Chryseolinea soli: one gene and its partner. Each later gene encodes a partner of the first gene's protein in a complex. Links are inferred from orthologs where the notes say so. Each region holds a gene or a part of one and is shown in the gene's direction. Other genes may lie near its edges.

Evidence for each region.
Region 2: the proteins of prmC (region 1) and prfA are in contact, whole or in part, in a crystal structure (PDB 2B3T), measured with the Escherichia coli proteins. The link is inferred for Chryseolinea soli from one-to-one orthologs.

Annotation. Positions count from the first base shown.
Region 1 is NZ_CP032382.1:2,623,957-2,636,076, forward strand. The notes cover bases 5,297-8,085. They hold prmC (peptide chain release factor N(5)-glutamine methyltransferase), read left to right. Parts: upstream 5,297-6,129; coding sequence 6,130-7,041; downstream 7,042-8,085. Other genes in these bases: ribD (bifunctional diaminohydroxyphosphoribosylaminopyrimidine deaminase/5-amino-6-(5-phosphoribosylamino)uracil reductase RibD), read right to left, coding at 5,297-6,100; D4L85_RS11405 (Rossmann-like and DUF2520 domain-containing protein), read left to right, coding at 7,072-7,845; D4L85_RS11410 (GNAT family N-acetyltransferase), read right to left, coding at 7,916-8,085. Also shown: D4L85_RS11365 (SRPBCC family protein), read left to right, coding at 1-453; D4L85_RS11370 (Calx-beta domain-containing protein), read right to left, coding at 612-1,478; D4L85_RS11375 (MutS-related protein), read right to left, coding at 1,649-3,436; D4L85_RS11380 (GAF domain-containing protein), read right to left, coding at 3,470-3,952; D4L85_RS11385 (cupin domain-containing protein), read right to left, coding at 3,967-4,326; D4L85_RS11390 (glutamine amidotransferase-related protein), read left to right, coding at 4,370-5,065; more of ribD, read right to left, coding at 5,036-5,296; more of D4L85_RS11410, read right to left, coding at 8,086-8,434; D4L85_RS11415 (serine hydrolase domain-containing protein), read right to left, coding at 8,490-9,605; hemB (porphobilinogen synthase), read left to right, coding at 9,704-10,693; D4L85_RS11425 (sensor histidine kinase), read left to right, coding at 10,708-12,120. UniProt on the Escherichia coli protein: Methylates the class 1 translation termination release factors RF1/PrfA and RF2/PrfB on the glutamine residue of the universally conserved GGQ motif, i.e. on 'Gln-235' in RF1 and on 'Gln-252' in RF2.
Region 2 is NZ_CP032382.1:1,833,646-1,845,858, forward strand. Bases 4,516-7,397 are described here. They hold prfA (peptide chain release factor 1), read left to right. Parts: upstream 4,516-5,360; coding sequence 5,361-6,434; downstream 6,435-7,397. Other genes in these bases: D4L85_RS07925 (hypothetical protein), read right to left, coding at 4,704-5,210; D4L85_RS07935 (LemA family protein), read left to right, coding at 6,506-7,084; D4L85_RS07940 (alpha-L-fucosidase), read left to right, coding at 7,247-7,397. Also shown: D4L85_RS07900 (trans-sulfuration enzyme family protein), read left to right, coding at 41-1,174; D4L85_RS07905 (GNAT family N-acetyltransferase), read left to right, coding at 1,194-1,646; D4L85_RS07910 (RidA family protein), read right to left, coding at 1,670-2,194; D4L85_RS07915 (DNA-3-methyladenine glycosylase I), read left to right, coding at 2,293-2,874; D4L85_RS07920 (M20/M25/M40 family metallo-hydrolase), read right to left, coding at 2,948-4,510; more of D4L85_RS07940, read left to right, coding at 7,398-8,626; D4L85_RS07945 (sugar phosphate isomerase/epimerase family protein), read right to left, coding at 8,748-9,659; D4L85_RS07950 (glycoside hydrolase family 3 protein), read right to left, coding at 9,694-11,565; D4L85_RS07955 (NUDIX hydrolase), read left to right, coding at 11,668-12,213. UniProt on the Escherichia coli protein: Peptide chain release factor 1 directs the termination of translation in response to the peptide chain termination codons UAG and UAA.

The DNA of each region.
Region 1 (12,120 bases):
TTCATTGAGGCGCCTGTTGACAGGGTTTTTGATCTGTCGCGGAGCGTCGAATTGCACAAGCTTTCTACTCAGGGCACGCATGAAGAAGCGGTCGCGGGTAAGATGGCAGGATTGGTGGAGTTGAATGATTCCATCACGTGGCGCGCCAAACATCTCGGATTTTTTCAGCGACTAACCGTGAAGATCATCGCGATGGATCGTCCGCGTTCTTTTGTGGACACGATGCTGAAAGGCGCCTTTGCCTCCATGAAACACACCCACCTCTTCGAAGCCTCCGGCGCAGGCACGCTCATGACCGATGTGTTTGAATATGAATCGCCGCTTGGCATGTTAGGCAGAATAGCAGACAAATTGTTTTTGACAGATTACATGACAAAGCTGTTGATCAACCGGAACGTGGAGATAAAGGCCGTTGCCGAGGGTGATCGGTGGAGAGATCTGTTAACGATGTAGGTCAATAAAAAAACAGAGGTCACAAAATCAACAAAGTAACCCCTCTGCGTCAACTTTGCGTCCTTTGCGCCTCTGCTCTTCTGTGCCCGCTGACTTGCCCGACGTAGCGTTAGCGAAGGCGGGAGCTTTAGCGAAAGCGGGTAAAAATTCATCCGAGGTCACAACCCATTCAACACTTTCGCATTCAATTTGTATTTCACCAGCTGCGGAGCAGCCAACCGGCTAAACGTATTTCCTGATTTTTGAATCGGCCCATAAAACAAGGCTGACCCCACGTCGCTGGTCGTGAAAGACCCTGTGCTTTGTTTGGTACCATTTGCCGTGGTGCTAAACCCCAAGGTGAATGGCACGGCCACGTTGCCCTCGTGGTATACGGCCGCCACATAATACTCTGTATCTTTCACCGCCGAGCCGATCACATAACTTTCGAACCCCGAAGTTTTTTCGCTGTAAACATCCTGGTTGACGTCAAGCGAGGTCACTTGGTTGTTTTCTACGACCACGTTGTAGACAAGGTACAGGTCGAGATTAGCGGCGTCGATGTCTACCCCTTCACCCAGATCCCACGTAAGGTCCACCTGCATGCCATCGGTGGGGATCTTGTCGTTGTCGGTGATGGTGTAGGTATAAGAAAGACGGTCGGAGTTGGTGTCGAGGGTTTGACCCGTTACGCTCGTGATCTCGAAGGTGAGCTTTTTATCGGTGGCTTCGATGACGGAATCGTCGATGATCTTGAAATCGATTTGTGCCACGGACGAACCCGCTTTCACCGTGAGGGGTGAGGGCGTGAGCAAGGTATAATCGCCGTTGAGGGCGGCCGTTCCTTTCAGGGCAAAGGCCACCGTGACATCACTGCTGGCAGCTTTGTTTAGCTTTAGGGTGGCCGACTGTGTGCCGGCATCTTCTGCCCCCGTTGACGCCGCCACGTCGAAACCCGTAGGCTGGCTGTTGTCGTTATCCTGACACGATATGAAAAGCACTGTTATAAAAAGGCCAGCCCATCCTGTCACGCTTCCAATCTTCATAGCATTTTTTGTTTGAATTCTTGTGCTAAGAACGGTTTGAAAAAGGGTTTTTGTGGGGTGGGATTTGTCAAAGTAGACCAGGCGTGGCATTGGCAAGACAACACCGCGGAAGGTGTAGATAAGAAAAAGAGCTCGCGGGCAATGGATCGTGAAAAATGAGCGAAAGGAGACTAGTCTTTTGGGATGATGCCCATCTTTTTCATGAGGAACGTGGCGTTCATTTTTTGGGCGAGGCCTGGCTTTAGTTTGTAGTCGAAGGAAAGCTGGTCGTTTTCGATGGTGGCTTCGAAGCAGAAGTTTTTTACGTGGGTGGGGTATTCGGTTTCCAGTTCTCCGAGGGCAAGGTCATGTGTGGCGATTAGCGCGAGGCAGGGGTGGGGGATGAGTTGTTTTACCAGGGCGATGGAGCCGGCTTGTTTGTCGGTGGAGTTGGTGCCTTTCAGGATCTCGTCCAGCAAAATGAAGAGCGGCTTGTCGCTGCGCAGTTCGTCCATGATGGTTTTGAGACGGTTGAGTTCGGCGTAGAAATAGGATTGATGGTCTTTCAACGAATCGGCTGTGCGCATGCCCGATCGCAGGCCGATGACGGGGCAGCGGAAAGTGGTGGCGCAAACCGGTCCTCCACTTAGCGCCAGCACAAGGTTGACGCCGATGGTGCGAAGAAACGTGCTCTTCCCCGCCATGTTCGCGCCCGTGATGATGAGCACCGACGGTCCTTGCCCGAGGGTGACGCTGTTGGGAACGCATTCGCTTTCCGGGATCAACGGATGGCCCATACGCTCTGTCTCGATGGACAACTGCGTGTGGATCGCAGGATATGTAAAGGACGGATGATTGAATGCAAACGTACCCATGCTGCACAACATTTCCGTTTCACAGATCACGTCCAGCCACATTTTCAGGTTCGAGGCATTGTCGGCTTTCCACTTTTCGAGCCGGTAAACAAATTGCAGGTCGTAGAGCAGCGTGCTGTTCACCAGCAGGTTGGTCATGGCGTTCAGTCGTGCGTTGAGGGAGCTGACCAGTCCGGCCAGCGCTTTTACTTTCACGTCGGCATCTTTCGCCTGCGCGGAAAGATTTTGCAGCAAGGGGGAGTCGAATTTCTCGGGTTGCAGATAGTGGAGCAGGTGTGCATATTTTTCGAGAATGTTTTTTTTGCGGCTGATGTAGTCGTGAAAAACATTGACGCGCTTGATGTACAGACCCAAGAATGCCCACTGCGAGAGCGAGAGCACGATGGCGATCGTCTTTAAGACGGGAAAAAAGAATGCGCCAAGAATAGCGCCCACCGTGATCGCCGGAACCACCACTAACAAAACTCCGAAGAAGGATTTGTCAAACAGAAAAGAAGGTTGCCGAAGCCATTCCAACAGTTCGGCGCGGTCGCGCGCCTGCTCGTCGATCTCCTTTCCGGCGGCTTGAAAGTGTTGCCGGAAGTTGGTGTTTCCCGCCAGCTCACGCACGGCTTGCTGGTGCGCCGCGATGTCCTCGGCCGATGCGAGCGGTGTGGACAGGCGAAGGGCCATCTGTTTTTTGCCGTCCAGCGTGTTGCATCGGTTTACGGCCTGGAAGAGCGAACCTTCTCCGAAAATATCGAGATCGTGCGAATAGGGATGATGTCCGTCGATAAATTCAATGCCCGGCGCAAAGCCGGAGATGTCGCCCGTCAAGGCACGGCCTTCGGCGAGGTTGATGTTGAGCAAGTTTTCGGTGTGTACTTTCTCGGCATAGAGCTTTGCGTGCCGTTGCACGAGCACGACGAATAGGACGAGCAGGACGAACGCTGCATAAAAAAAATAAGTTGTCGAGAAGCCGAAGTATAGTGCGCCTAAAAAACCTACCGCGGTGAGAAGCCTCAGGTTGGAGATGAGGTTTATGTTCTTTTTCTGTTCTGCCAGCGAAGCTTTGAAGGTGGCGACGCGTTTCTCATAAAATAAAATGCACTCTTCCCGGGTCATGCAGCGAAGGTAAGCCAAAGTTTTGGTTTAAGATCAGAGCAGGTTTTCGATGATGCGCATCACCTTTTCGAGCTCGCGTTGGTCGGTGTCGTCGAAGTCGTTGAGCACATCGCTGTCGACGTCCAGCACCAGGGCGACGTCACCGTTTTTAAAAGCGGGCAGCACGATCTCCGACTTTGAAGCCGAGCTGCAGGCAATGTGACCGGGGAACGCTTCGACGTCGGGCACGAGGATGGTCTTCTTTTCTTTCCACGATGTGCCGCAGACGCCCTTGCCGAAGTTGATGCGCGTGCAGGCAATCGGTCCCTGGAAGGGCCCCAGCACCAGTTGATCGTTCTTCACCAGGTAGAATCCCACCCAAAAGAAGTTGAGGGTCTGTCGCAGGGCGGCGGCAATGTTAGAAAGGTTTGCCACCAGGTCGGGCTCGCCCGTCACCAACGATTCGATCTGGGGAATCAAGGTGGCGTAGCGCTCGGCTTTGTTGGTGGTGGGAGCGATGATCAGTTCTTCGGCCATGATGTTCTTACAAATTATATTTTCTCCAGCGCTTTCCGGGTTCGTTCATTTTCCACGTTGCCGGTGTTGAGGGTGGAGGCGGGTTCGAAGAGCAGCAATTCCACTTCCTCGTCGGCCACGGGCTTGTGCTCTACCCCGCGGGGTACAATGATAAACTCTCCGGGGTTCACTTCCACGGTTTTTTCGCGGAATTCCATTTTTAATTTTCCTTTGATCACCAGGAACAGTTCGTCTTCGTGGTCGTGGTGATGCCAGATAAATTCACCCTTTAATTTCGTGGCCTTTACGTGCTGTCCGTTCAGTTCACCCACGATGCGCGGGTTCCAATAGTCCGAAAACGAGGCCAGCTTCTCCTGAATGTTGACTTTTTGCATAGTATCTTTTGGTTTTATTTCCGTTATTCGAAACGTCACTTTTATGAAACGCATTCGCCTCGCCTTGGTTGGCGACTTTAGCAAAAAGATCCCGACCCTCCGGGCCCTCCAGGAAGCGATCGATCATTGCCGTCCCTTCCTGGACTTTATGCTGGAAGCGGTGTGGACCCCCACGGCCTTCCTGGATGAAACCACTTTTCACGAAAATAAATTTCATGGCGTCCTCATCGCGCCTGGCTCACCCTACGACAACGACGAAGCCGTGTACAACACCATTCGCTGGGCCCGCGAAAATGATTTTCCCTTGCTGGGCTTTTGTGGCGGGTTTCAATACATGGTCATCGAATATGCCCGTAACGTGCTGAAGATGGAAACGGCGTCTCATGAAGAAAGTGACCCGCAGGGCAAACGCCTTGTGGTCTCTAAAATGAGTTGCTCTTTGAAAGGATTGACCGAAGAAGTGCGCATCACCGACCGCGAATCGTGGCTCTTCAAAGTGCTTCACACCGAAACGCTGACGGGACATTTCTTTTGCAGCTATGGTGTAAATCCCAAATTTCAGTATCAGATCAACAAGGCGCCTTTTGTATTCACCGCGCTATCTCCACAAGGCGAAGCGCGCGCCGTCGAGTTGAAAGGCCATCGTTTTTTTAACGGCACCTTGTTCCAGCCTTCGCTGGACTCGGCACCCGGCCATCCTAATCCTTTGCTATTGGACTTTCTTTGGAGATGCCGCTAAAGGCCGCAAGATCTTCAGCGTATCTTCCGCCAACATATGCTGTGCAGTTAACCTGCCGCGGATAATGGGTGCAGCAATGCCCTTCTCAAAACAACGCGGTGATTGAAATATGCGCGCTTCATCCCACATTCCCGTGTTAATGAAATGCTGCAACGTATGCGCGCCACCTTCCACGAGCACGGATTGAATCTTTTGTTTGTGTAGATCTTTTATGAGTTGCTGCAGAAAATCATTTTCATCCAAACGCACATAAGAAAGTCCGGGATGCTCTTCGTGTTTCAGCACATTGTAGCGCAGCGTTTTTTGCGATCCATCGAACACGTGCAATTTTTTATCAAGCCGCAAGAAACGATCGATGACCACACGAATGGGATTGCGCCCGCTCCAGTCGCGCACCGTCAATTGGGGATTGTCGTGGGCGACCGTGCGCGACCCCACCAGGATCGCATCCAACCCCGCACGCCATTGATGCACTACTTGTCTTGACAACTCGTGACTGATCCACTTCGAATCATAATTTTCGCGCGCGATAAACCCATCGGCTGTCTCGGCCCACTTCAGCACAATGAAGGGGCGTTGCTGCGTGATGTAGGTGAAGAACGCTTCGTTGAGCGTGTGTCCTTCTTTGTCCAGGATGCCCGTGATCACCTCGATGCCGGCGGCGCGTAACTTTTTGATGCCCGCACCCGAGACGAGCGGGTTGGAGTCGAGGTTGGCCACCACTACTTTTTTTACGCGATGGGCGATGAGCATGTCGGCACACGGCGGCGTTTTGCCAAAATGCGAGCAAGGTTCGAGGTTCACATACACCGTGCTCTCCGCGAGCAGCGCCGGATTATCCACGCTGTTCACCGCATTCACTTCGGCGTGGGCTTCGCCGTATTTTTTGTGCCAGCCTTCGCCAATGATCTTGCCGTCGTGCACGATGACACAACCTACCAGCGGGTTGGGGCTCACTTGTCCACGACCCAGTGTAGCCAGCTCGAGTGCACGGCGCATAAAAAGCTCGTCGGTATGATGGTCGTGTTTGGTCATTGGCTTATACTTGCAAAGATTGCCAAGCGATGAAGAATTCCAAAGCGTTGTTCCGGTATTTCGTGAGCCGCATCCGTTCCGAGGATGCGGATGAGGTCAATGCCATGGCCTACATTGTGCTGGAACATCTTTTTTCAATTTCCAGAACCGATGTGTTGGCGGAGAAACCCGTGACCGTTTCGCCGGAGGCGGAAGAAGAAATGAACGTCATCCTAAACCGGCTCAATACCGGCGAACCCTTGCAATATGTGTTGGGGGAAGCGGAGTTTTATGGGAGAAGGTTTAGGGTGAGGCCGGGGGTGCTTATTCCGAGACCGGAGACGGAGGAGTTGGTGCGGGAGGTGGTCGAGTCAGGAGCCAGAAGCCAGGAGCCAGGAGCCAGGAGTCAGCATTCGGTAGTCAGGAGCCAGGGGTCAGTAGTTGGGGGTGGGGCTGTTCGGGTGTTGGATATCGGGACGGGTACGGGGTGTATTCCGGTTACTTTGTTTTTGGAGTTGGTGGGGGCGGAGGTTTTTGCGGTGGATGTTAGTGATGTGGCGGTGGCGGTGGCCAGGGAGAACGCTTCTTTGTGGAATGCCAAGGTTGAAATTGTACAACTCGATATATTGAAAGAGGCGTTGCCTTGGGAAGGTCTGGATGTGATCGTGAGCAATCCGCCGTATATTCCTTGGAGTGAGAGGGTGGATATGCGAAGGAATGTGACGGATTTTGAGCCGGCGTTGGCGCTTTTTGTGCCCGAGGATGATCCGTTGATCTTTTATAAGGCGATCGCAAAACAGGCTTCGCGCGCCCTTCGCCGGTCTGGGTTGCTCGCGGTGGAGATCAATGAGCGGTTTGGCGAAGGTGTGGCAGAGGTCTTCCAGAATGCGGGATTCAAGGAGGTGGTGATCATAAAGGATATCTTCGGGAAGGAAAGAATTGTAAAAGGTGTTTTAGGTTGATATTTTTGGATGATGACAAAACCGGCTTCCGTGTCTTTTATTGGTTCGGGCAACCTGGCCTGGCACCTTGCTCCGGCGTTGGACAACGCCGGGTTTGCTGTGAAGGAAGTGTATAGTCCCAATCCTTCGCACGCGGGGCAGCTCGTCGAACGTCTGTATGAAGCAGAAGTGAAAGCTTCGCTTGACTTTTCGACAAGCGCTTCCAAGATCTTTGTTATTGCTGCCACCGACGATGCCATTCCCGATATTGCAAAAGAGATCGTGTTGCCGGAAGACTCCATCCTGGTCCATACGTCGGGCGCGCAGCCGTTGAGCGTGTTGGGCTATGCGGCGACTTCACGCACGGGAGTTTTTTATCCGTTGCAAACGTTTAGCAAATCGCGAAAGATCGATCTGGCGGCTGTTCCTTTTTTTGTTGAGAGTGAAAGCAGCGACACCGAGAAAGTGCTGACGGCCATGGCCAAGAGTGTGAGCAAGCAGGTGTTCAAGATCACCTCACAGGAGCGCAAGGCCCTGCACGTGGCGGCGGTGTTTGCTTCGAATTTCACCAACCACATGTTGTTGCTTTCGCAAGAGATCATGAAAGACAACAGCCTGAGCTTCGACTGGCTGAAACCCCTCATCTCCGAAACGCTCAACAAGAGTCTCACCATCGGTCCCGAAAATGCGCAGACGGGTCCCGCCCGGCGCGGCGATTTCGAAACACTCGATCAACACCTGGAATTTTTGACGGCAGAAGATGAAGAAGTGGCAGAGCTTTACAAAGTGATCAGCCAGCACATCATTGACCGGTATCAGAAATAGATCCTTCCCGATTGAGATCACCCGGTGTCCTTAGAACAAAATGTATTGTAGGGATCGGCCAACGGTGCCGCTACAGTTTCATCTCCAGCAGCACGATCGGCAACTTTCGGTTATGGGCCGGCAATTCCGGAGTGTCCGGCGTCACATAGTGACCGATAAATGTAAATCCAAAACTTTTGTAGTAATCGATCAGGGAAGGATTGTTATCCCACGTATCCATCCGAACGGTGGCAAGTCCTTTTTGCCGGGCGTGATTTACGGCCCACGCTAAAATTTTCCCAAATAACTTTTGACCTTTAAAAGCAGGGTTCACCACAATTCTGTGGAGATACATGGACGTGCCATTCTCCATTTCCCTCCAGATCACGGCATCGGTATAGCAAACGCTAAAGACGATGGCGATCTGCGACTGGATCACGATCTTGTATTGATTCCCGTCTTTGACGTCTTTCACTAAAGCACCCTTGTCGTAACCTCTCCAAACCGGCGCACCTTTTTTCTCCTGGTAGTCAATGGAGTGATCGAACAGCGTATAGACGAATCCCAGGTCGGCTGGGACCGTGTTTTCAATTTGGAGTTCCGCAGTCATGAATGTATGTAACGGAAGACCGTGAAAAAAGATAGTCGTAAGTTTCCGTGATCTTTTACTCGAGCCAATTCCGTTTCTTCAGCTCTTGCAATATGAACGAGGTGGTCGTCTCCATCTCATACGCTTCGCGCGGGGCATTGCAGAGGATGACGAAAAATATTTTTTTCTCCGGCACCGTCACGTAGTTCGTGAGAAAACCGCCTTGGCTTCCCGGGTGGCCGATCAACGTGACGCTATCTTGTTGCGTGATAAACCACGGCCAGCCGACAAACGGTTTGTTCGCACTGGTCCACTGCGGGTAGGTTTGGATGGTTCGCGCCTCCCGGATGGTTTCTGCCTTCAGAAATTTTGCTTGCTGAAAGGCTTGCTCATAGCGCATCAACTCCTCCACAGAACTCCACACGCCACCGTTGCCCGCCGCCGGGAAAGTAGGTTCTTCCCCATAATCATCTTCGATCCATTGTCCGTGGTGGAGCACGTAGCCGTGCGAGACGCCTTGTTCCGGATGCGGACCGTCCGTGATGGTGCTGGTGGTCATGCCCGCGGGGTCAAAAATATTTTCCTTCACAAACGTCTGCCATTTCTGCCCGCTCACTTGTTCCACGATAAGCGCCAGACCATTATAGGCTGGGTTGGAGTATTCGAATTGGGAACCCGGCGCAAACGACAGGGAATCGAGCTGGGTTTCGGGATACCAATTTTCGGCGTCCTTGGCCGTGAGGTAAAATACGGTATCGCTATTCACCCGGCGGTTGTCGGCCAAACCCGAAGTATGCGTGAGCAGGTGTTTGATCTTTACCCGGCGGGCGATGTCCTTGCTTTTAAATGCTGGAAAATACTTGAGGAGGCTGTCTTCCACAGACAATTTTCCCCGCTCCTGTAGGATTAGGATGGCGCTTGCCACGAACGTTTTGGAGACGGAGCCGAGATTGAACAGCGTTTTGGTCGTGATGGGCGCTTTGGTCTTCAGGTCGGCCAGGCCATAGCCTTTGGCAAACACGATGCTGTCGCCCTTCATCACCAGGACAGCGGCGCCGGGCTCCTGGTCCGGAAATTCGGCGCGGAAATGGTCGTCCAGCGCGGTGGCGATGGGGGATTCCGTTTTCTCTTTTGTGGCACAAGAGAGCAGGGTTACCAGAAAAAAGGCGATCGCGAATGGAAACGATTTCATTATTTTTATCCGTTAAAGCATTGGAGTGCCCATCAAGATCAATATTTTTTTGGTTTACCGGAAGCATTAACTTGGGGGGTTTTTAACAAAAGTGTCCTATGTCACAAGAGTTTACCTTTCACCGGCGGCCGAGGCGAAACCGGAAAAGTGAAGCCGTGCGCAGCTTGGTAGAAGAAACGCGCGTCACCACCGACGACCTCATTTTCCCGCTTTTCCTGTTGGACGGCAAAAATCAAAAGACCGAAGTGGCCTCCATGCCCGGCATTTTCAGGCGGTCTGTCGATTTAATGTTGAAAGAAATAGAGGAATGTTTGAAGATTGGTATACGTGCCTTCGATGTTTTTCCTGCTGTGGAAGACCAGTGGAAAGACAAGGAGGCCACCCGAAGTTATGACCCTGATTTCTTTTATCTGAAAGCCCTCCGCGGAATAAAAAAACATTTCCCCGAAGCCTGCATCATGACCGATGTGGCCATGGATCCCTATAGCTCCGACGGCCACGATGGCCTGGTGCGCGATGGCAAGATCCTGAACGACGAAACCCTCGACATCCTGGGCAAGATGGCCCTGGCCCAAGCCGACACGGGCATCGACATTTTGGGGCCCTCCGATATGATGGATGGACGCGTGGGCTACATCCGGAACCTGTTGGACAAAAACGGCTATACCGATGTGTCCATCATGAGCTACACGGCAAAATATGCCAGCGGATTCTACAATCCCTTTCGCGACGCACTGGACTCTGCGCCCAAGTTCGGCGACAAAAAAACATACCAGATGAACCCCGCCAACCGCCGCGAAGCCCTCATCGAAGCCCGCCTGGACGAAGACGAAGGCGCCGACTTTTTGATGGTGAAGCCGGCCCTGGCCTACCTGGATATTATCAGACTATTAAGAGATAACACGGCTTTGCCCATCACCGCCTACAACGTGAGCGGTGAATACAGCATGGTGAAGGCCGCAGCACAGAAGGGATGGTTGGATGGAGAACGGGTGATGAAGGAAACCCTGCTGAGCATTAAGCGCGCCGGTGCCGATGTGATCCTGACCTATTTTGCAAAAGAATTTGCACAGTCCCTGAAACAATAAAAACCCGCACGCGCATGCTGCGACGCATACTCCTGGTTCCCGGTTTTCTCATCGTGACATTCTCCGGAATGTCACAAGCGTTGCTGTTGACCGAAGGAGGACACGTGCCGGTGAAAAGCAACATGGTCTACTGGCGCGACGAAACGGGCCAGCTCACGCTCGGGGACATCGAAACCAAAACCTTGCAGCCCGTGGCCGGAAATGAGTCGCCGGGATTCGGGTTCGATCGTGCCGTGTATTGGTTTAGGATGGACGTTGAAAATGTGTCGAAGGCCGAGAACTGGCTCGTCGAAGTAAACTACTCGCCGCTGGACCGCGTCGACCTCTTTTCACAAACCGATTCTTCCGGCGCATGGACACAGCGCACCGCGGGCGATTTCTTTCCCGTCACGTCCTATCGCCACCCGGTCTTCACCGTGAAGGTGCCCGTACATGAAAAACGCTCGTTCTACCTGCGCGTGCAGACCACGTCGTCGGTGCAGGTTCCCGTGGCGTTTTGGGACCAGGGCGCGTTCACCGAGGCATCGAACAACATCCAGATCGTGAACGGATTGTTCTACGGCGCCATGTTCATCATGACGCTCTACCAATTGTTCTTGTTCCTTTCGATCCGCGACCGGATCACGTTCTATTACGTGCTCACCTTGGTGGCCATGACCAACGTGGTGGCGTTCTTTCAAGGCTACAACTATCTTTATCTCCATCCCCATCAACCCATCTTCAACGATTACTTTGCGATCCTCACGGGCCCGGTGTTCATCCTGTTTTCCACACTGCTCACACGCGCTTTTTTGAAGTTGAGGCATTTCAGTCGATGGCTGGATGGTTTGCTGCTGGCCAACATGGTGTTGGACGTGGGCGTGGCCGTGGCGATGCTCATTTTCTTCCGGGAGATCTCGTATAAGTATCATCACTATTTCATGCTGAGCCATTGCCTGTTGGCCTTGTCTTCGGCCGGCTATTGCTTATCGAGAAATTACCGGCCCGCGCGCTATTATCTCATCGCATGGGTGTCGCCCTTGCTGGCGGCGGCGTTGTTCACGTTGAGCAACCTGGGGTATATCTCCGGCAACCTCAGCACCAACTATGGCGCGCTCATGATCGGCTGCGTGTTGCAAACCCTCTTCATCTCGTTCGCCTTGGGCGACCGTTGGAGCACGCTCGAAAAAGAAAACCACGATGCCAAGGAATTGGAGCTGCGACGCGAGCAAAGCGAAAAAGAACGCCTCGAAGAAGAAGTTCGCCTGCGCACCGACGAGATCCACCAGCAGAACCTGCAGCTCGAAGAAGTGAACAACGTGAAGGACAAACTTTTCTCTGTGGTATCGCACGACATCCGCGGGCCGCTAAGTTCGTTGCACCTGGCCCTCACGCTCGCCAAGTCGGGAACGCTGAGCAACGACGAGTTCCAAAAAATTACAACAGGT
Region 2 (12,213 bases), 790 kb from region 1 along the record:
TCCCCTGCTCCGGTCTATATTTGTCGCCTACGATACAACCATGCACAGCTCTTCCAAACTCACACAAAGCGTTCACGCGGGATCGCCCGGCGACCCCCAATTCAATGGCACGGTAACACCGGTCTACCCTTCTTCAGCATACGATTACGAAGGGGTGCCGACGTCGCTTTACCCGCGTTATTTCAACACCCCAAACCAAAAGAACGTGGCCGAGAAGCTGGCGGCACTCGAAAACGCCGAAGACGGCATCATCTTCAGCTCGGGCATGGCGGCCATCATGACGGCCATCTTCGCCGTGATGAAGAAAGGTGATCACGCCATTTTCCAAAACGACCTCTACGGCGGCACCTTCCACGCCGTGATCACGGAATTGCCGCGCTACGGAATGGAATACACGCTCGTCGACGGCCAGGTGGCGGCAAATTTCGAGAAAGCCATCCGCCCGGAGACCAAACTGATCTACATCGAAACGCCGTCCAACCCAACCCTGACACTGACCGACATCAAGGCCGTGGCCGGCATTGCCCGCAAGCACGGCATCCTCACCCTGATCGATAACACCTTTGCCTCGCCCGTCAACCAAAATCCCATCGACCTGGGCATCGACATGGTGGCGCACAGCGGCACCAAATACATCGGCGGCCACAGCGACATTTGCTGCGGGGCCGTGCTCACCTCCAAAGTGTTGGCCCAACAGATCTGGAAGAGCGCCATCAACTACGGCGCCTCACTGGATGCCCACACCTGCTGGCTGGTGGAACGAAGTCTGAAAACCATCGTGTTGCGCGTTCGCCAGCAAAACCTCAATGCGCAGGGCATCGCTGAGTTTCTCACCACCCATCCGAATATCGGTAAAGTGTATTACCCAGGTCTTGCCTCGCACCCGGGTCATGCCCTGGCCAAAGCGCAAATGCCCGGCGGCTTCGGCGGCATGCTCTCCTTTGAGGTGAACCCCGACGCGCATCGCTTCATGAGCAAGCTCAAGCTCATCAAGCGGGCCATCAGCCTGGGCGGCGTGGAGTCTACCATCACATCGCCGGTCAAAACTTCGCACAGCAAGATGGACGCCGCCACGCGCAAAGCCATCGGCGTCACCGACAACCTGGTGCGGCTCTCCGTGGGCATCGAAGAAACGGAAGACCTGATCAACGACATCAAACAAGCGCTGGCATAAGCCGGCAAAATCCTTCATCATGATCCACATTCAGAAAGCCACGCTTCAGGACATCGATACCTTGATCGACTTCCAGCAAAAGCTCGCCTCCGAATCCGAAGGGGTGACGCTCAACGGCGACGTGCTGCGCAAGGGATTACAAGCGCTTTTCGCAGATCGCAACAAAGGTTTCTATTTCGTGGCAAAAGAAAATGCCGAGGTGATCGGCTGCCACATGATCACATTCGAGTGGAGCGACTGGCGCAATGGCATGGTGTGGTGGATCCAGTCGGTCTATGTAAAAGAAACTCACCGCAAGAAGGGCGTGTTCAAATTGATGTTCGACAACCTGCTCAACATCCTGAGCACCGACCCGGGCATTATCGGTCTCCGGTTGTACGTTGACAAATCTAACGCCCGGGCTATGAAGGTCTATGAAGCCATGGGTATGGATGGTTCACATTATACGGTCTATGAGCGTATGAAAAATTAGTACTGCGGCGACTGCGGCGACCGCTACTCCACCTCCACGACTACCTCTACTTCAATGACCATGCCGTTCGGCAAGGCGTTCACCCCCATGGCAGCACGGGCATGCTTTCCTTTTTGCTCGCCAAACACGGCCACCATCAGATCGGAAAATCCGTTCACCACCTTTGGCTGGTCTGCAAATTCCGGTGTGCAATTCACCCAGCCGTTCACCTTGACGATGCGTTTCACCTTGTTCAAATCGCCAAGTTCCGCCTTCAGGGTCGACAGCACGCCGATCGCCGTTTGGCGGGCCGCCGCATAGCCTTGTTCGATGGTGAGGTCCTTCCCCACCTTGCCCAGCATGTAGGTGCCATCCGCTTTAGCAGGCCCTTGCCCGGAAATAAAAAGCAGGTTGCCGGTTCGCACGGCCTTCACATAATTGGCGATCGGCTTGGTGGGCGTCAACAATTCGATATTCAATTCCTTAAACTTCTTATCAAAGTCGACACTTTGCGCGAGCGAGGCCGTATATAAGAAGGTGATAAAAAGAAGCGCAACAATATGTTTCATAGTCGATAATTTTTTTAAACTGGATAAATTCCGCGCCCGCTGAAGCTTTTAGCGAAAGGGGCCCATCACCAAACTTAACCCTATTCCAAACAACACCCATGGCCACACAAGAAAAATTCCGCTGCCCCTGGTCGTTAGGCTCCGACAAATACATCGAATACCACGACAAAGAATGGGGCGTCCCCGTTCACGACGACAACACGCATTTTGAATTCCTCATCCTCGAAGGCGCCCAGGCCGGGTTGAGCTGGTCTACCATCCTCAATAAACGTGAAGGCTATCGCAAAGCCTTTGCCAATTTCGACCCAAAAAAAGTGGCCCGTTTCACCGAAGCCAAATTGGAAAAGCTCTTGCTCGACCCCGGAATCGTGCGCAATCGCCTCAAAGTATACGCCGCCGTGAACAACGCCAAGCGTTTCCTGGAAGTGCAAAAGGAATTCGGAACCTTCGACAAATACATCTGGGGGTTTGTGGGCGGCAAGCCTATCGTGAACCAGCTGAAAACCCTGAAAGAAATTAAACCCACCACCCCGGAGTCGGACGCGTTGAGCAAAGACCTGATCAAAAGAGGATTCAAGTTCGTGGGCAGCACCGTGATCTACGCACACATGCAAGCCTGCGGGTTGGTGAACGACCACCTGGTGGACTGCTTCCGTTACCACGCCGTGCCTAAGCGCTGAGTTTAGTCGGTAGTCCTGAGTCCTTAGTCCTGAGTAAAAAAATACGAATGACTAAGGACTCAAGACTAACTACTCATTTCCTCGGCATCAGGCCTTCGCGGTTTGCGGCCCCAATGGCAAACGTGGCCAGCATGACGGCATTTTGCTTCAGGTCGGCTTCCACCGCGCGTTCGTACATGTCCATGCTAGAATGCCAGCTTCGCGCGAAATATTCGATGGGATCGGTGATGAACTGAAATCCCGGCAACCCCACGTTGTCGAAGGGGATGTGGTCCGTGCTGCCGGTGTTGCTCAGGCTTAGGGTGGACGTTCCGTCTTTTTCAAACGGCTTCAACCACTCGCGAAAAACAGGCCGCACATTTTCGTTGCCTTGCAAGTATACACCCCGCCACCGGCCGCCGCCATTATCGGTGTTGAAGTAGACAGAAAACTTCTCTCCCTCCATGGTCAGCTTTACGCTATCGGCCACACGCTCGCCGAGATGCTTCTTTACATAGGCCGTTGACCCGAGCAAGCCCTGTTCCTCGCCACCCCACAAGCCGATGCGAATGGTACGGGAGGGCTGCACGCCGGCGACCTTCAAAAGACGCATGGCCTCCATGCAAATGGCCACGCCCACGGCATTGTCGGTCGTGCCGGTTCCGCTGTGCCACGAGTCCAGGTGGGCACCAAACATCACCACTTCTTCTTTTTTATCCGTTCCCGGAATTTCGCCAATCACGTTGAAGCCGTCTTCGGCTTTCGTGAATTCCGTTTCCATGGCCAACTCGAGCTTCACCGTCAAACCCTGTTGAAGTTGTCGCACCAGTCGATTATAATGTTCGGCGGCCACCACAATTTGTGGAAGGATTTCGGGTGCATTGGCGGCTTGTGCGCCGATGCGCGCACCAGACGCCGTGGGATCGGTGGGGACGGTCGCCGCGCTGGCATAGAACGTTCCATAACTTCCGCGACTGCCTTCCAACACAGCCAACGCTCCTTCACTTTCACAGAGCCTCCATTTTTTGTAGGTCAACATTTCGGGCGCCCCGGCCGCAAAACGTCTCCGCGAACCACCGGAGCGACTCGATGCCGCGGCGTTGGCCATCTTCAACAACGTGGAGTCGGTGAGTCGCGTGGCATCGGGTTTGAAAGCGGGCTTGGGCATGATGGGGAAATCGAAGAGCACGATCTTTCCCTTCAACTTGCCTTTGTATTTTTCGAGGTCTTCTTCGCTCTTCACATCCAGGTAGATCGCTTCGGTCTTGTGTGTTCCTTTCACGCCGGGCGACCAGGCTTTGGGATAGCCAATCACCGAAAAATAAACCGGCGCCATAACCTGCAGGCTGAATTTTTTTATAAACCACCCCCGCCCAAAAGGACCAAACGAATCGAAGTGCACATTCCCGACACCCCAACTTTCCAAGGCGGACTTAGCATAGTTCGCGGCGTTCTTATAACCGGGCGAGTTGGTGAGCCGCGGACCGTTCACGTCGGTGAGCATGCTCAGGATCTCCATCACCTTGGAATTCTTCAATCCTTCTTTTCTGAACTTCGACACCAGCGCAGTGTCCACCGCATCGCGCGATTGCCCCTGTAGCACCGGGGCGAAAAGCATGAGCAGGGCAACGCATAGATAGCAACGGAATTTTTTCATAGACGGCATGACCATTTGAGGTGGTGAATTTAGACTTCATTGCGCTGCATCGAGCTACCGCTTATTTATTTTTCGGGAGATGCCGAGAAATTCTTTCGAATCGGAAAAGGACGCCGGTTATTTGAGACGTCAAAAAAAGGAGGAAAAAGACCGAGACCGGCGAACACATTCCTTCGCCAGATCGAATCGTTTGTCACTTCTGTTTTTTGCTGAGCGAAAGGATGACATCCTTCTTGGCCCGGTAAATATTCCAAACGCCGTCAACATTCACGGCGCCATCGGGCAACGGTGAAACAAGGGGTCGCGAATACAGCACGGAGTCATAGTCTTCCTGCCGGCCCTCCTTGTAAATTTTCTGGATGTTGTCTTGCGTCGAGCCCGTTTCCGCGCCGATCACATAGGCCTCGATGAGCTGACGCTCCACCTCCATGGCGTTGCCCGAACCAGGCACGATCCACCGCGCGTGGGCATGGTAGTGACGGGCAACGGAGTCGGTCTTTGCCGGATCGAAATGCACGGTTTCCAGCGCCTTGAAAATCTCCCGCCCCTGGTCCAGCGCACCGGTCATGATCTCAGCATCCGACAGCTTCACGATTTGGTGCTGCTCCATGTCCTCGTGCATTTTCCGGCGTTGTTCGTCGGTTAGTTTCCCGCCACAGGCCACCAGGACAAAAAGTCCCGCAAATACGATTTTTCTCATGGGCCAAAGGTCCTACGGGCGGCATGAAAATCCAAGCCACAGGCCCATATTTAGCGCCCACCCAGAGGCTACGTTTTCCCGGGAAACAACAATATTCCGTGGACCCTTTACGTCTTTCTTTTTGTTACCTTTGCGGGTTCAATATTGGGTATGATCGAAAAACTGGAAGAAATCAAGCTGCGTTTTGAGGAGCTGGGCCAACTGCTGGCACAGCCGGAGACCGTGAAGGACATCAAGAAATTCTCTCAGCTCAGCAAGGAATACCGGGACCTGGAAAAGATCGTCATCAAATACAATCAATTCAAGGACGCCCGCAATCATTTGCAGCAGGCCAAAGAGGTGCTTCAGAAGGAAAAAGACGAAGAGCTTCGCGAATTGGCTAAAATGGAGATCGACGAACTGGAGCCCAAAATCGAGCACCTGGACGGCGAGATCAAGGAATTGCTCATTCCCAAAGACCCCAACGACGACAAGAACGTGATGCTGGAAATTCGCGCCGGAACCGGTGGCGACGAAGCGGCTATTTTTGCCGGCGACCTCTGGCGCATGTACCAGCGTTTCTGCGAACGCCGCGGTCTGAAAATGTCCGTGCTCGATGTCACGGAAGGCACAGCCGGTGGCTACAAAGAAGTGATCTGCAGCGTGAGCGGCGAGTCCGTTTATGGCTTGCTGAAATTTGAATCGGGTGTTCACCGGGTGCAGCGCGTGCCGGCCACGGAACAGATGGGTCGCGTCCACACATCGGCCGCTTCTGTGGTGGTGATGCCGGAAGTGGAAGATGTGTCCATCGAGATCAACCCGGCAGACCTGGAATATCAAACCGCGCGCTCCAGCGGAGCGGGTGGTCAGAACGTGAACAAAGTGGAAACAAAAGTGCAACTCACGCACAAGCCCTCGGGCATCGTCATCACTTGCCAGATCGAACGCTCACAACATGGCAACCGCGAGCGCGCCCTGCAAATGTTGAAGACAAAATTGTACGAGATCGAATTGGAAAAACAGCAATCGGAAATCGGTGCCACCCGCAAGTCGATCGTGCGCACCGGCGACCGCTCTGAAAAAATACGTACCTATAATTATCCACAGAGCCGTGTCACCGACCACCGCATCGGTTACACGCAACACAATTTACCGGCCGTCATGAACGGCGACCTCGATGGCTTCGTTGAACAACTGCGCATCGCCGACAGCGCCGAGCGCATGATGGAAAGCGCTACGCAATGAGCATCGTAAAATATTTTATTAACTTGAATAGATTCCTTTTCAGTAATTTCGTTTCAAACTAAAAAAGCAATATGAGCAAAGGATTATTGATAACCCTCGTTGTAATCGGAGTGGTTGTTATTTCAGTCTTCGGATTTATTTCCTGGGGCAGCGGTGTTTATGACAATGCTGTGAAGCTACAGGAAGACGTAAATGCCCAATGGGGCGATGTGCAGGCAGCCTACCAACGCCGTGCCGACCTGGTGCCCAACCTGGTGGCCACCGTGAAAGGTGCAGCCGAAAATGAAAAAGGCATTTTGGTAGAGGTGACACAAGCCCGCGCCGGCATCGTGAACGCAAAAACTCCGGAAGACCTGGAGATTGCCGGTCGCAAAATCAACACCGCTATCAACCTGGCGTTCGAAGCCTATCCGCAGATCCGCTCCACGGAAAATTTCCAGGACCTGCAATCTCAATTGGAAGGCACCGAGAACCGCATCAACGTGGCGCGTCAACGCTTTAATGAATCCATCAAAGGATACAACACCTTCATCCGCGGCTTCTGGAAAAAAATGGCCCTGGGTTGGTTTGGTGGCGACGAAGACTTTAGTATCCGCAAAGGATTTGAAGCCTCGCAAAGCGCACAGGATGCACCACAAGTAAAATTCTGATCACACGATCTTACCTCTCCGCTTGCACGAAGAGGGGCCCCGCCAGAATTGGTGGGGCTTTTTTTATTTTATTTATTCTGTACCGGCTCACCTTTTAAATAAGAAATAAACAGTAGCGCTGAGAAATTTGGTAGATTCGTAGACCTACATAACACTACGCCTATGCTACGACCGCTTCTTCTTTTTGTATGGCTGCTCGCGTGTGGCCTCACCGCCCAGGCCCAATACGAAGCCAACTGGAATTCCATCGACAGTCGCCCCGTGCCCACCTGGTTTCAGGATGCCAAGTTCGGCATCTTCATTCACTGGGGGGTGTTCTCAGTGCCCGCATGGGGACCCACCAAATCGGCCGTCTACGAACAATATGCGGAATGGTATTGGTGGCGCCTGCTCGATCCCAACGCAGCGACGCACAAAGAGTTCAATGATTTTCACAACCGCACCTATGGCAAAGATTTCAAGTACCAGGATTTTGTCAAAGGTTTTACGTGCGAGATGTTCGAGCCTGCCGATTGGGCCACCATCCTCGAGCAGTCCGGTGCACGCTACGTCGTGCTCACCTCCAAACACCACGAAGGCTTCACGCTTTGGCCCAGCGCCCAATCCTGGAATTGGAACGCGGTTGACGTAGGGCCGCACCGCGACCTGGCCGGCGACCTCTCGAAAGCCGTGAAAGCAAAAGGTCTGCACATGGGCTTCTACTATTCCCTCTACGAGTGGTTCAATCCCCTCTACAAAACAGACGTAAACAAATACGTTGACGACCACATGATCCCCCAAATGAAAGACCTCGTGACCCGCTACCAACCCGATGTAGTGTGGACCGATGGCGAGTGGGATCACCCCAGCGAAACCTGGAAAAGCACATCCTTCCTGGCGTGGCTCTACAACGAATCGCCTGTCAAAGAAACGGTGGTGGTGAACGATCGCTGGGGAAAAGAAACGCGGAGCAAACACGGCGGCATTTACACGACCGAATACGACCTGGTGCATGATCAAACTTCTGTTGGAAAAAAGATCGAGCACCCCTGGGAAGAGTGCCGCGGCATTGGCGGATCGTTTGGCTACAACCGGAACGAACAACTCGCGGACTATTCGACGTCTGAGAAACTCGTACACATCCTGGTCGACAAGGTTGCGCGCGGAGGCAATCTGCTCCTGAACATCGGCCCCACTGCTGACGGACGTATTCCCGTGATCATGCAACAACGCCTGGCCGACATGGGTGGTTGGCTTCGTGTGAATGGTGAAGCTATTTATGGCACGCGTTCGTGGGATAAGGCTCCTGCGGTGACGGCCGATACCAAAGTGTATTACACCCGGAAAGGAAACGATCTCTATGTGATCTGTACAAAATTTCCCGAGCAAACCCTCACCGTGAAAGGCGTTAGCAAAAGCGCGAAGGTTTCTTTGCTGGGATATTCCGGTAAGGTAGCGCAAGCCGCCAGCGGAAGCGATCTCAAGATCACGCCTCCTTCGCTGAACCCGGCCACCAACCCCTGTCAGTATGCCTGGGTATTTAAAGTAGCGAACGCCCTATAAAAAAATTAAACCACAAAGGCGCTAAGACGCAAAGTCAAACGCAAAGCCCTTCTCTGCATTTAACTTTGCGTTCTTTGCGCCTCACTTTGCTCGCCGAAGCTTTAGCGAAGGTGAGGCGGTTCTATATGATTTTGGACAAATTCGCAAAACTCGTCGTCACACTCTCCATCGACGGCGCCATATCTTGTTCGTAAAAGAAATGCTTCATTCCCGAGAGCTTAGCATTCTCAAACACGGGCTTGAACTGCACCACACCATTCCCGATCTCAGTGATCGTATTCAAATCGCTACCGATATCCTTCACATGCCATAACGGGAACCGACCCGGATATTGCTTGAACAAATCCACCGGATTCTGCTTCGCCTTCGTGGCCCACGCCAAGTCAAGCTCCATCTTCACCAGCTCTTTGTCGGTTTGCGACATGATCAAATCGTAAGGCCTCTTTCCCTCCACGAGATCGAACTCCGTAGCGTGATTGTGATAAGCAAACTGGATCTTCGCCTTCTTACAAGCCTCCCCGGTCTTACTAAAAATATCGATCGAACCTTTGATCTCATCCAACGTACCCACCGGCGCACTGGCGCATACGAGATAAGGCAATCCTCCTTCCGCCGCTTCGTCTACCAGTTGCTGATAGTTGTCGCGAAGATTTGGCAGCGACGCAATGAACGCATACTCCGGCGGCAATGCGCGACCGTCAGGCATCTTGAATGGGGCGCCCATCACGTGGTGGCTGCGCCATTTCATACCCGCGTCTTCGATCATGGTCTTTAGTTCCTTCGGCTTCAGGCCGTAGTAATATCCCTTGGGACTGAACGCCGTTTCAATGTCCTTGAACCCGATGTCGGCAAGCTTCTTGAAGGTTCCCTTCACATCATCGCCCATCAGCCTCAGCAACGTGAACATCTGGATGCCGATGGGTTTGGCAGCCGCTCCCTTCAAGAAAGAAAACGCTTCGGCACTTCCCGGAAGCATAAGGCTGCCCAATGCCAACGCACCCGAGCCCTTCAAAAAATCTCTGCGATTGATCATGTCTCTGTCTGTTTAATGAATTTTTTGATTTTACTTATTTCGAATACGACAACCCAAAACCGAATTTGTAAAGCGGATCTTTCGAGTCGTACGGCACATCTTCTTTTTGATTGCGCACGGCCTCCATCGACGAGGGCAATTCAAACGGCAGCTTGCCTTCGGGTTTTGCTTTTCCAAAGATCACATCCAACAGCGCCGCATCGCTGGCACCATAGTTGGCTACGAGCGCTTTTGCTTTGGCACTGATCTCGGGGATCACGGCCGGCCGGTCAAGGTAGATGTCCACGATGGTGGGCACAGTGTTGAGCAACTTGAGGATGTCGTCCTTCTCTTTACCTTTGAAATCCAGGTCGCCGTGGTGGAACATTTTCGCCAGAAAATTTTCGGTTTCAATAGGTACCCACGGTGTTTTCAAGCGAATGATGGCCAGCTCGGCCGCCTCCGGTGTGTCGACCACTTCACCGTATTGCGCAGCCACCGTCTTGTCGATATTTTGAACAAAGATCTTTTTCTTGCCCGAGAGGGGCAGGGTTTTCGCGTCGTTCTTTAGCAACGTGATGGCACGGCGCTGTGCTGCTTCGCCGGCTTTCTTAAATTCGTCCTTGCCCACGATCTGTGTAGCTTTGTCGACATCCACATACGGGTTGTCGAACAAACCCAATTCAAACTTCTGACGGAGCAGCCGTCTCACGGATTCATCCACACGCTTCTCACTTAATTGACCTTCTTTCACCAAGGCAACAACATAGTCCGGCACACTCTCACCACCAAATTGATCCACGCCGGCGTTTATCACCTTCAACACGCGTTCCTTCTCGCTCAACTTCTCCACACCCCACGCGCGGGCGGGCCACACCACGTTGCCCATTTTGGCATCGGTGATCAGACCCCAGTCGGTGCAAACCACACCGTCGTATTTGTATTTCTCGCGCAGCAACTTGGTGATGATATCCTTGTTGAAACTGAACGCCACGTTCTCGCTGGTCTGATCCGTCGGCACGCCATAATAAGGCATGATGGCCGCTGTCTTTGCCGCGAAGGCTGCTTCAAACGGAATGAGGTGATAATTGAAATTATTACCTGGGTAAACTTGTCCTTTTTGGAATTCGAAATGAGGGTCAAGTCCTTCTTTCTGCGGACCTCCTCCCGAAAAATGTTTCGTCATACAAGCCACGCCATTCTTGTCGAGGGTGGCTCCCTGGAAACCGAGCACATAGGCCTTGATCATTTTGGCCGACAGGTTGGCGTCTTCGCCAAAGGTTCCGCTCACGCGAGGCCAACGCGGCTCCGTGGCCAGGTCGGCCATGGGGTGCAAAGCTTCACGGATGCCCACCGCCAAATATTCCTGGCGGGCAATGTCAGCAAACTTGCGGGTGAGCGCTTCATCGCCAATGGCCGCAAAGCCAAGCTGCTCCGGCCACTGCGAAAACGTCTCCGCCGACATCGCAAAAATGTTGTTGCTAAAATAATGACGCGGGTCCGATGCCAACGTGATGGGAATTCCCAACCGGCTTTCCTCCGCCATTTTCTGAATGTTGTTATACCACGTGGCCAACGCCTTCGTGCCTGGCGCTGCCCAGATGTTGAGGTGGTTCATTTTCTTATCGCGGATCAGCGCAGGCGCGGTGGGTGCAAAGGCAAACATGCCCGTGCCCGGCCGTTCTTCGAGACTGCCATCGTCGTTGAGGCGCACGCCGTTGATGAACATCATGCCGGCCTTCTCCTCCAGGGTCATCTGCGACAAAAGATCATTGACCCGTGCCGCCACCGGCTTCGATGCGTCTTCATACACGTCCATCTTACCGTTTTTATTGAGGTCGCGGTAGGCCGGGCGGGTGGCAAAGGACAGGCCCAGGACGGCTGCCAGCGGGATGGCCAGCAGGGCATATCGGAAAGAAATCTTCATTTTTATTGTGTTTGTGGTACACAATGATACAAATTTTCAATGTGTCTGAAGTACGCATTGAAAAATTTTTTATGCACCCCGCGGTTTCTCTATATTAGCGGAATGGGAAAAAAACCAGCGCAGAAGCTTAGTCGGCGCGAATTCTTTGAGAAAGGGCATCTGTATTACCTCACACACCTTTCCATCGACAATGTGATCTTCGGCTTTCACGACAACCAGCTCAAGGTTTTGTTGCTGGAGTGGAAGGATACGCGCCGCTGGTGCCTGCCCGGCGGATTCATTCTCAAGGGCGAGCACATCGAGGAAGCAGCGATCCGGGTGCTTCACCAGCGGACCGGGCTCAACAACATTTACTTGCAGCAGTTCTACGCCTTTGGCGATCCCAACCGCGAACGATCCAAGCATGGCATCGAGCCTCCCCTGGAGGTCAAGAACAAATCATGGCTCACCGAACGCTTCGTCTCGATCGGTTATTGGGCCCTGGTGGAATTTTCCAAAGTGGTTCCCAAGCCCGACGAGTTTTCGGAAACCTGTCAGTGGTGGGACATCGATAAAGTGCCAACGCTCATCCTGGATCATAACAACATCCTGGAGAAAGCCCTGGATTCTTTGCGCCGGAATCTCAACGACTACCCCGTGGGAAGGGAC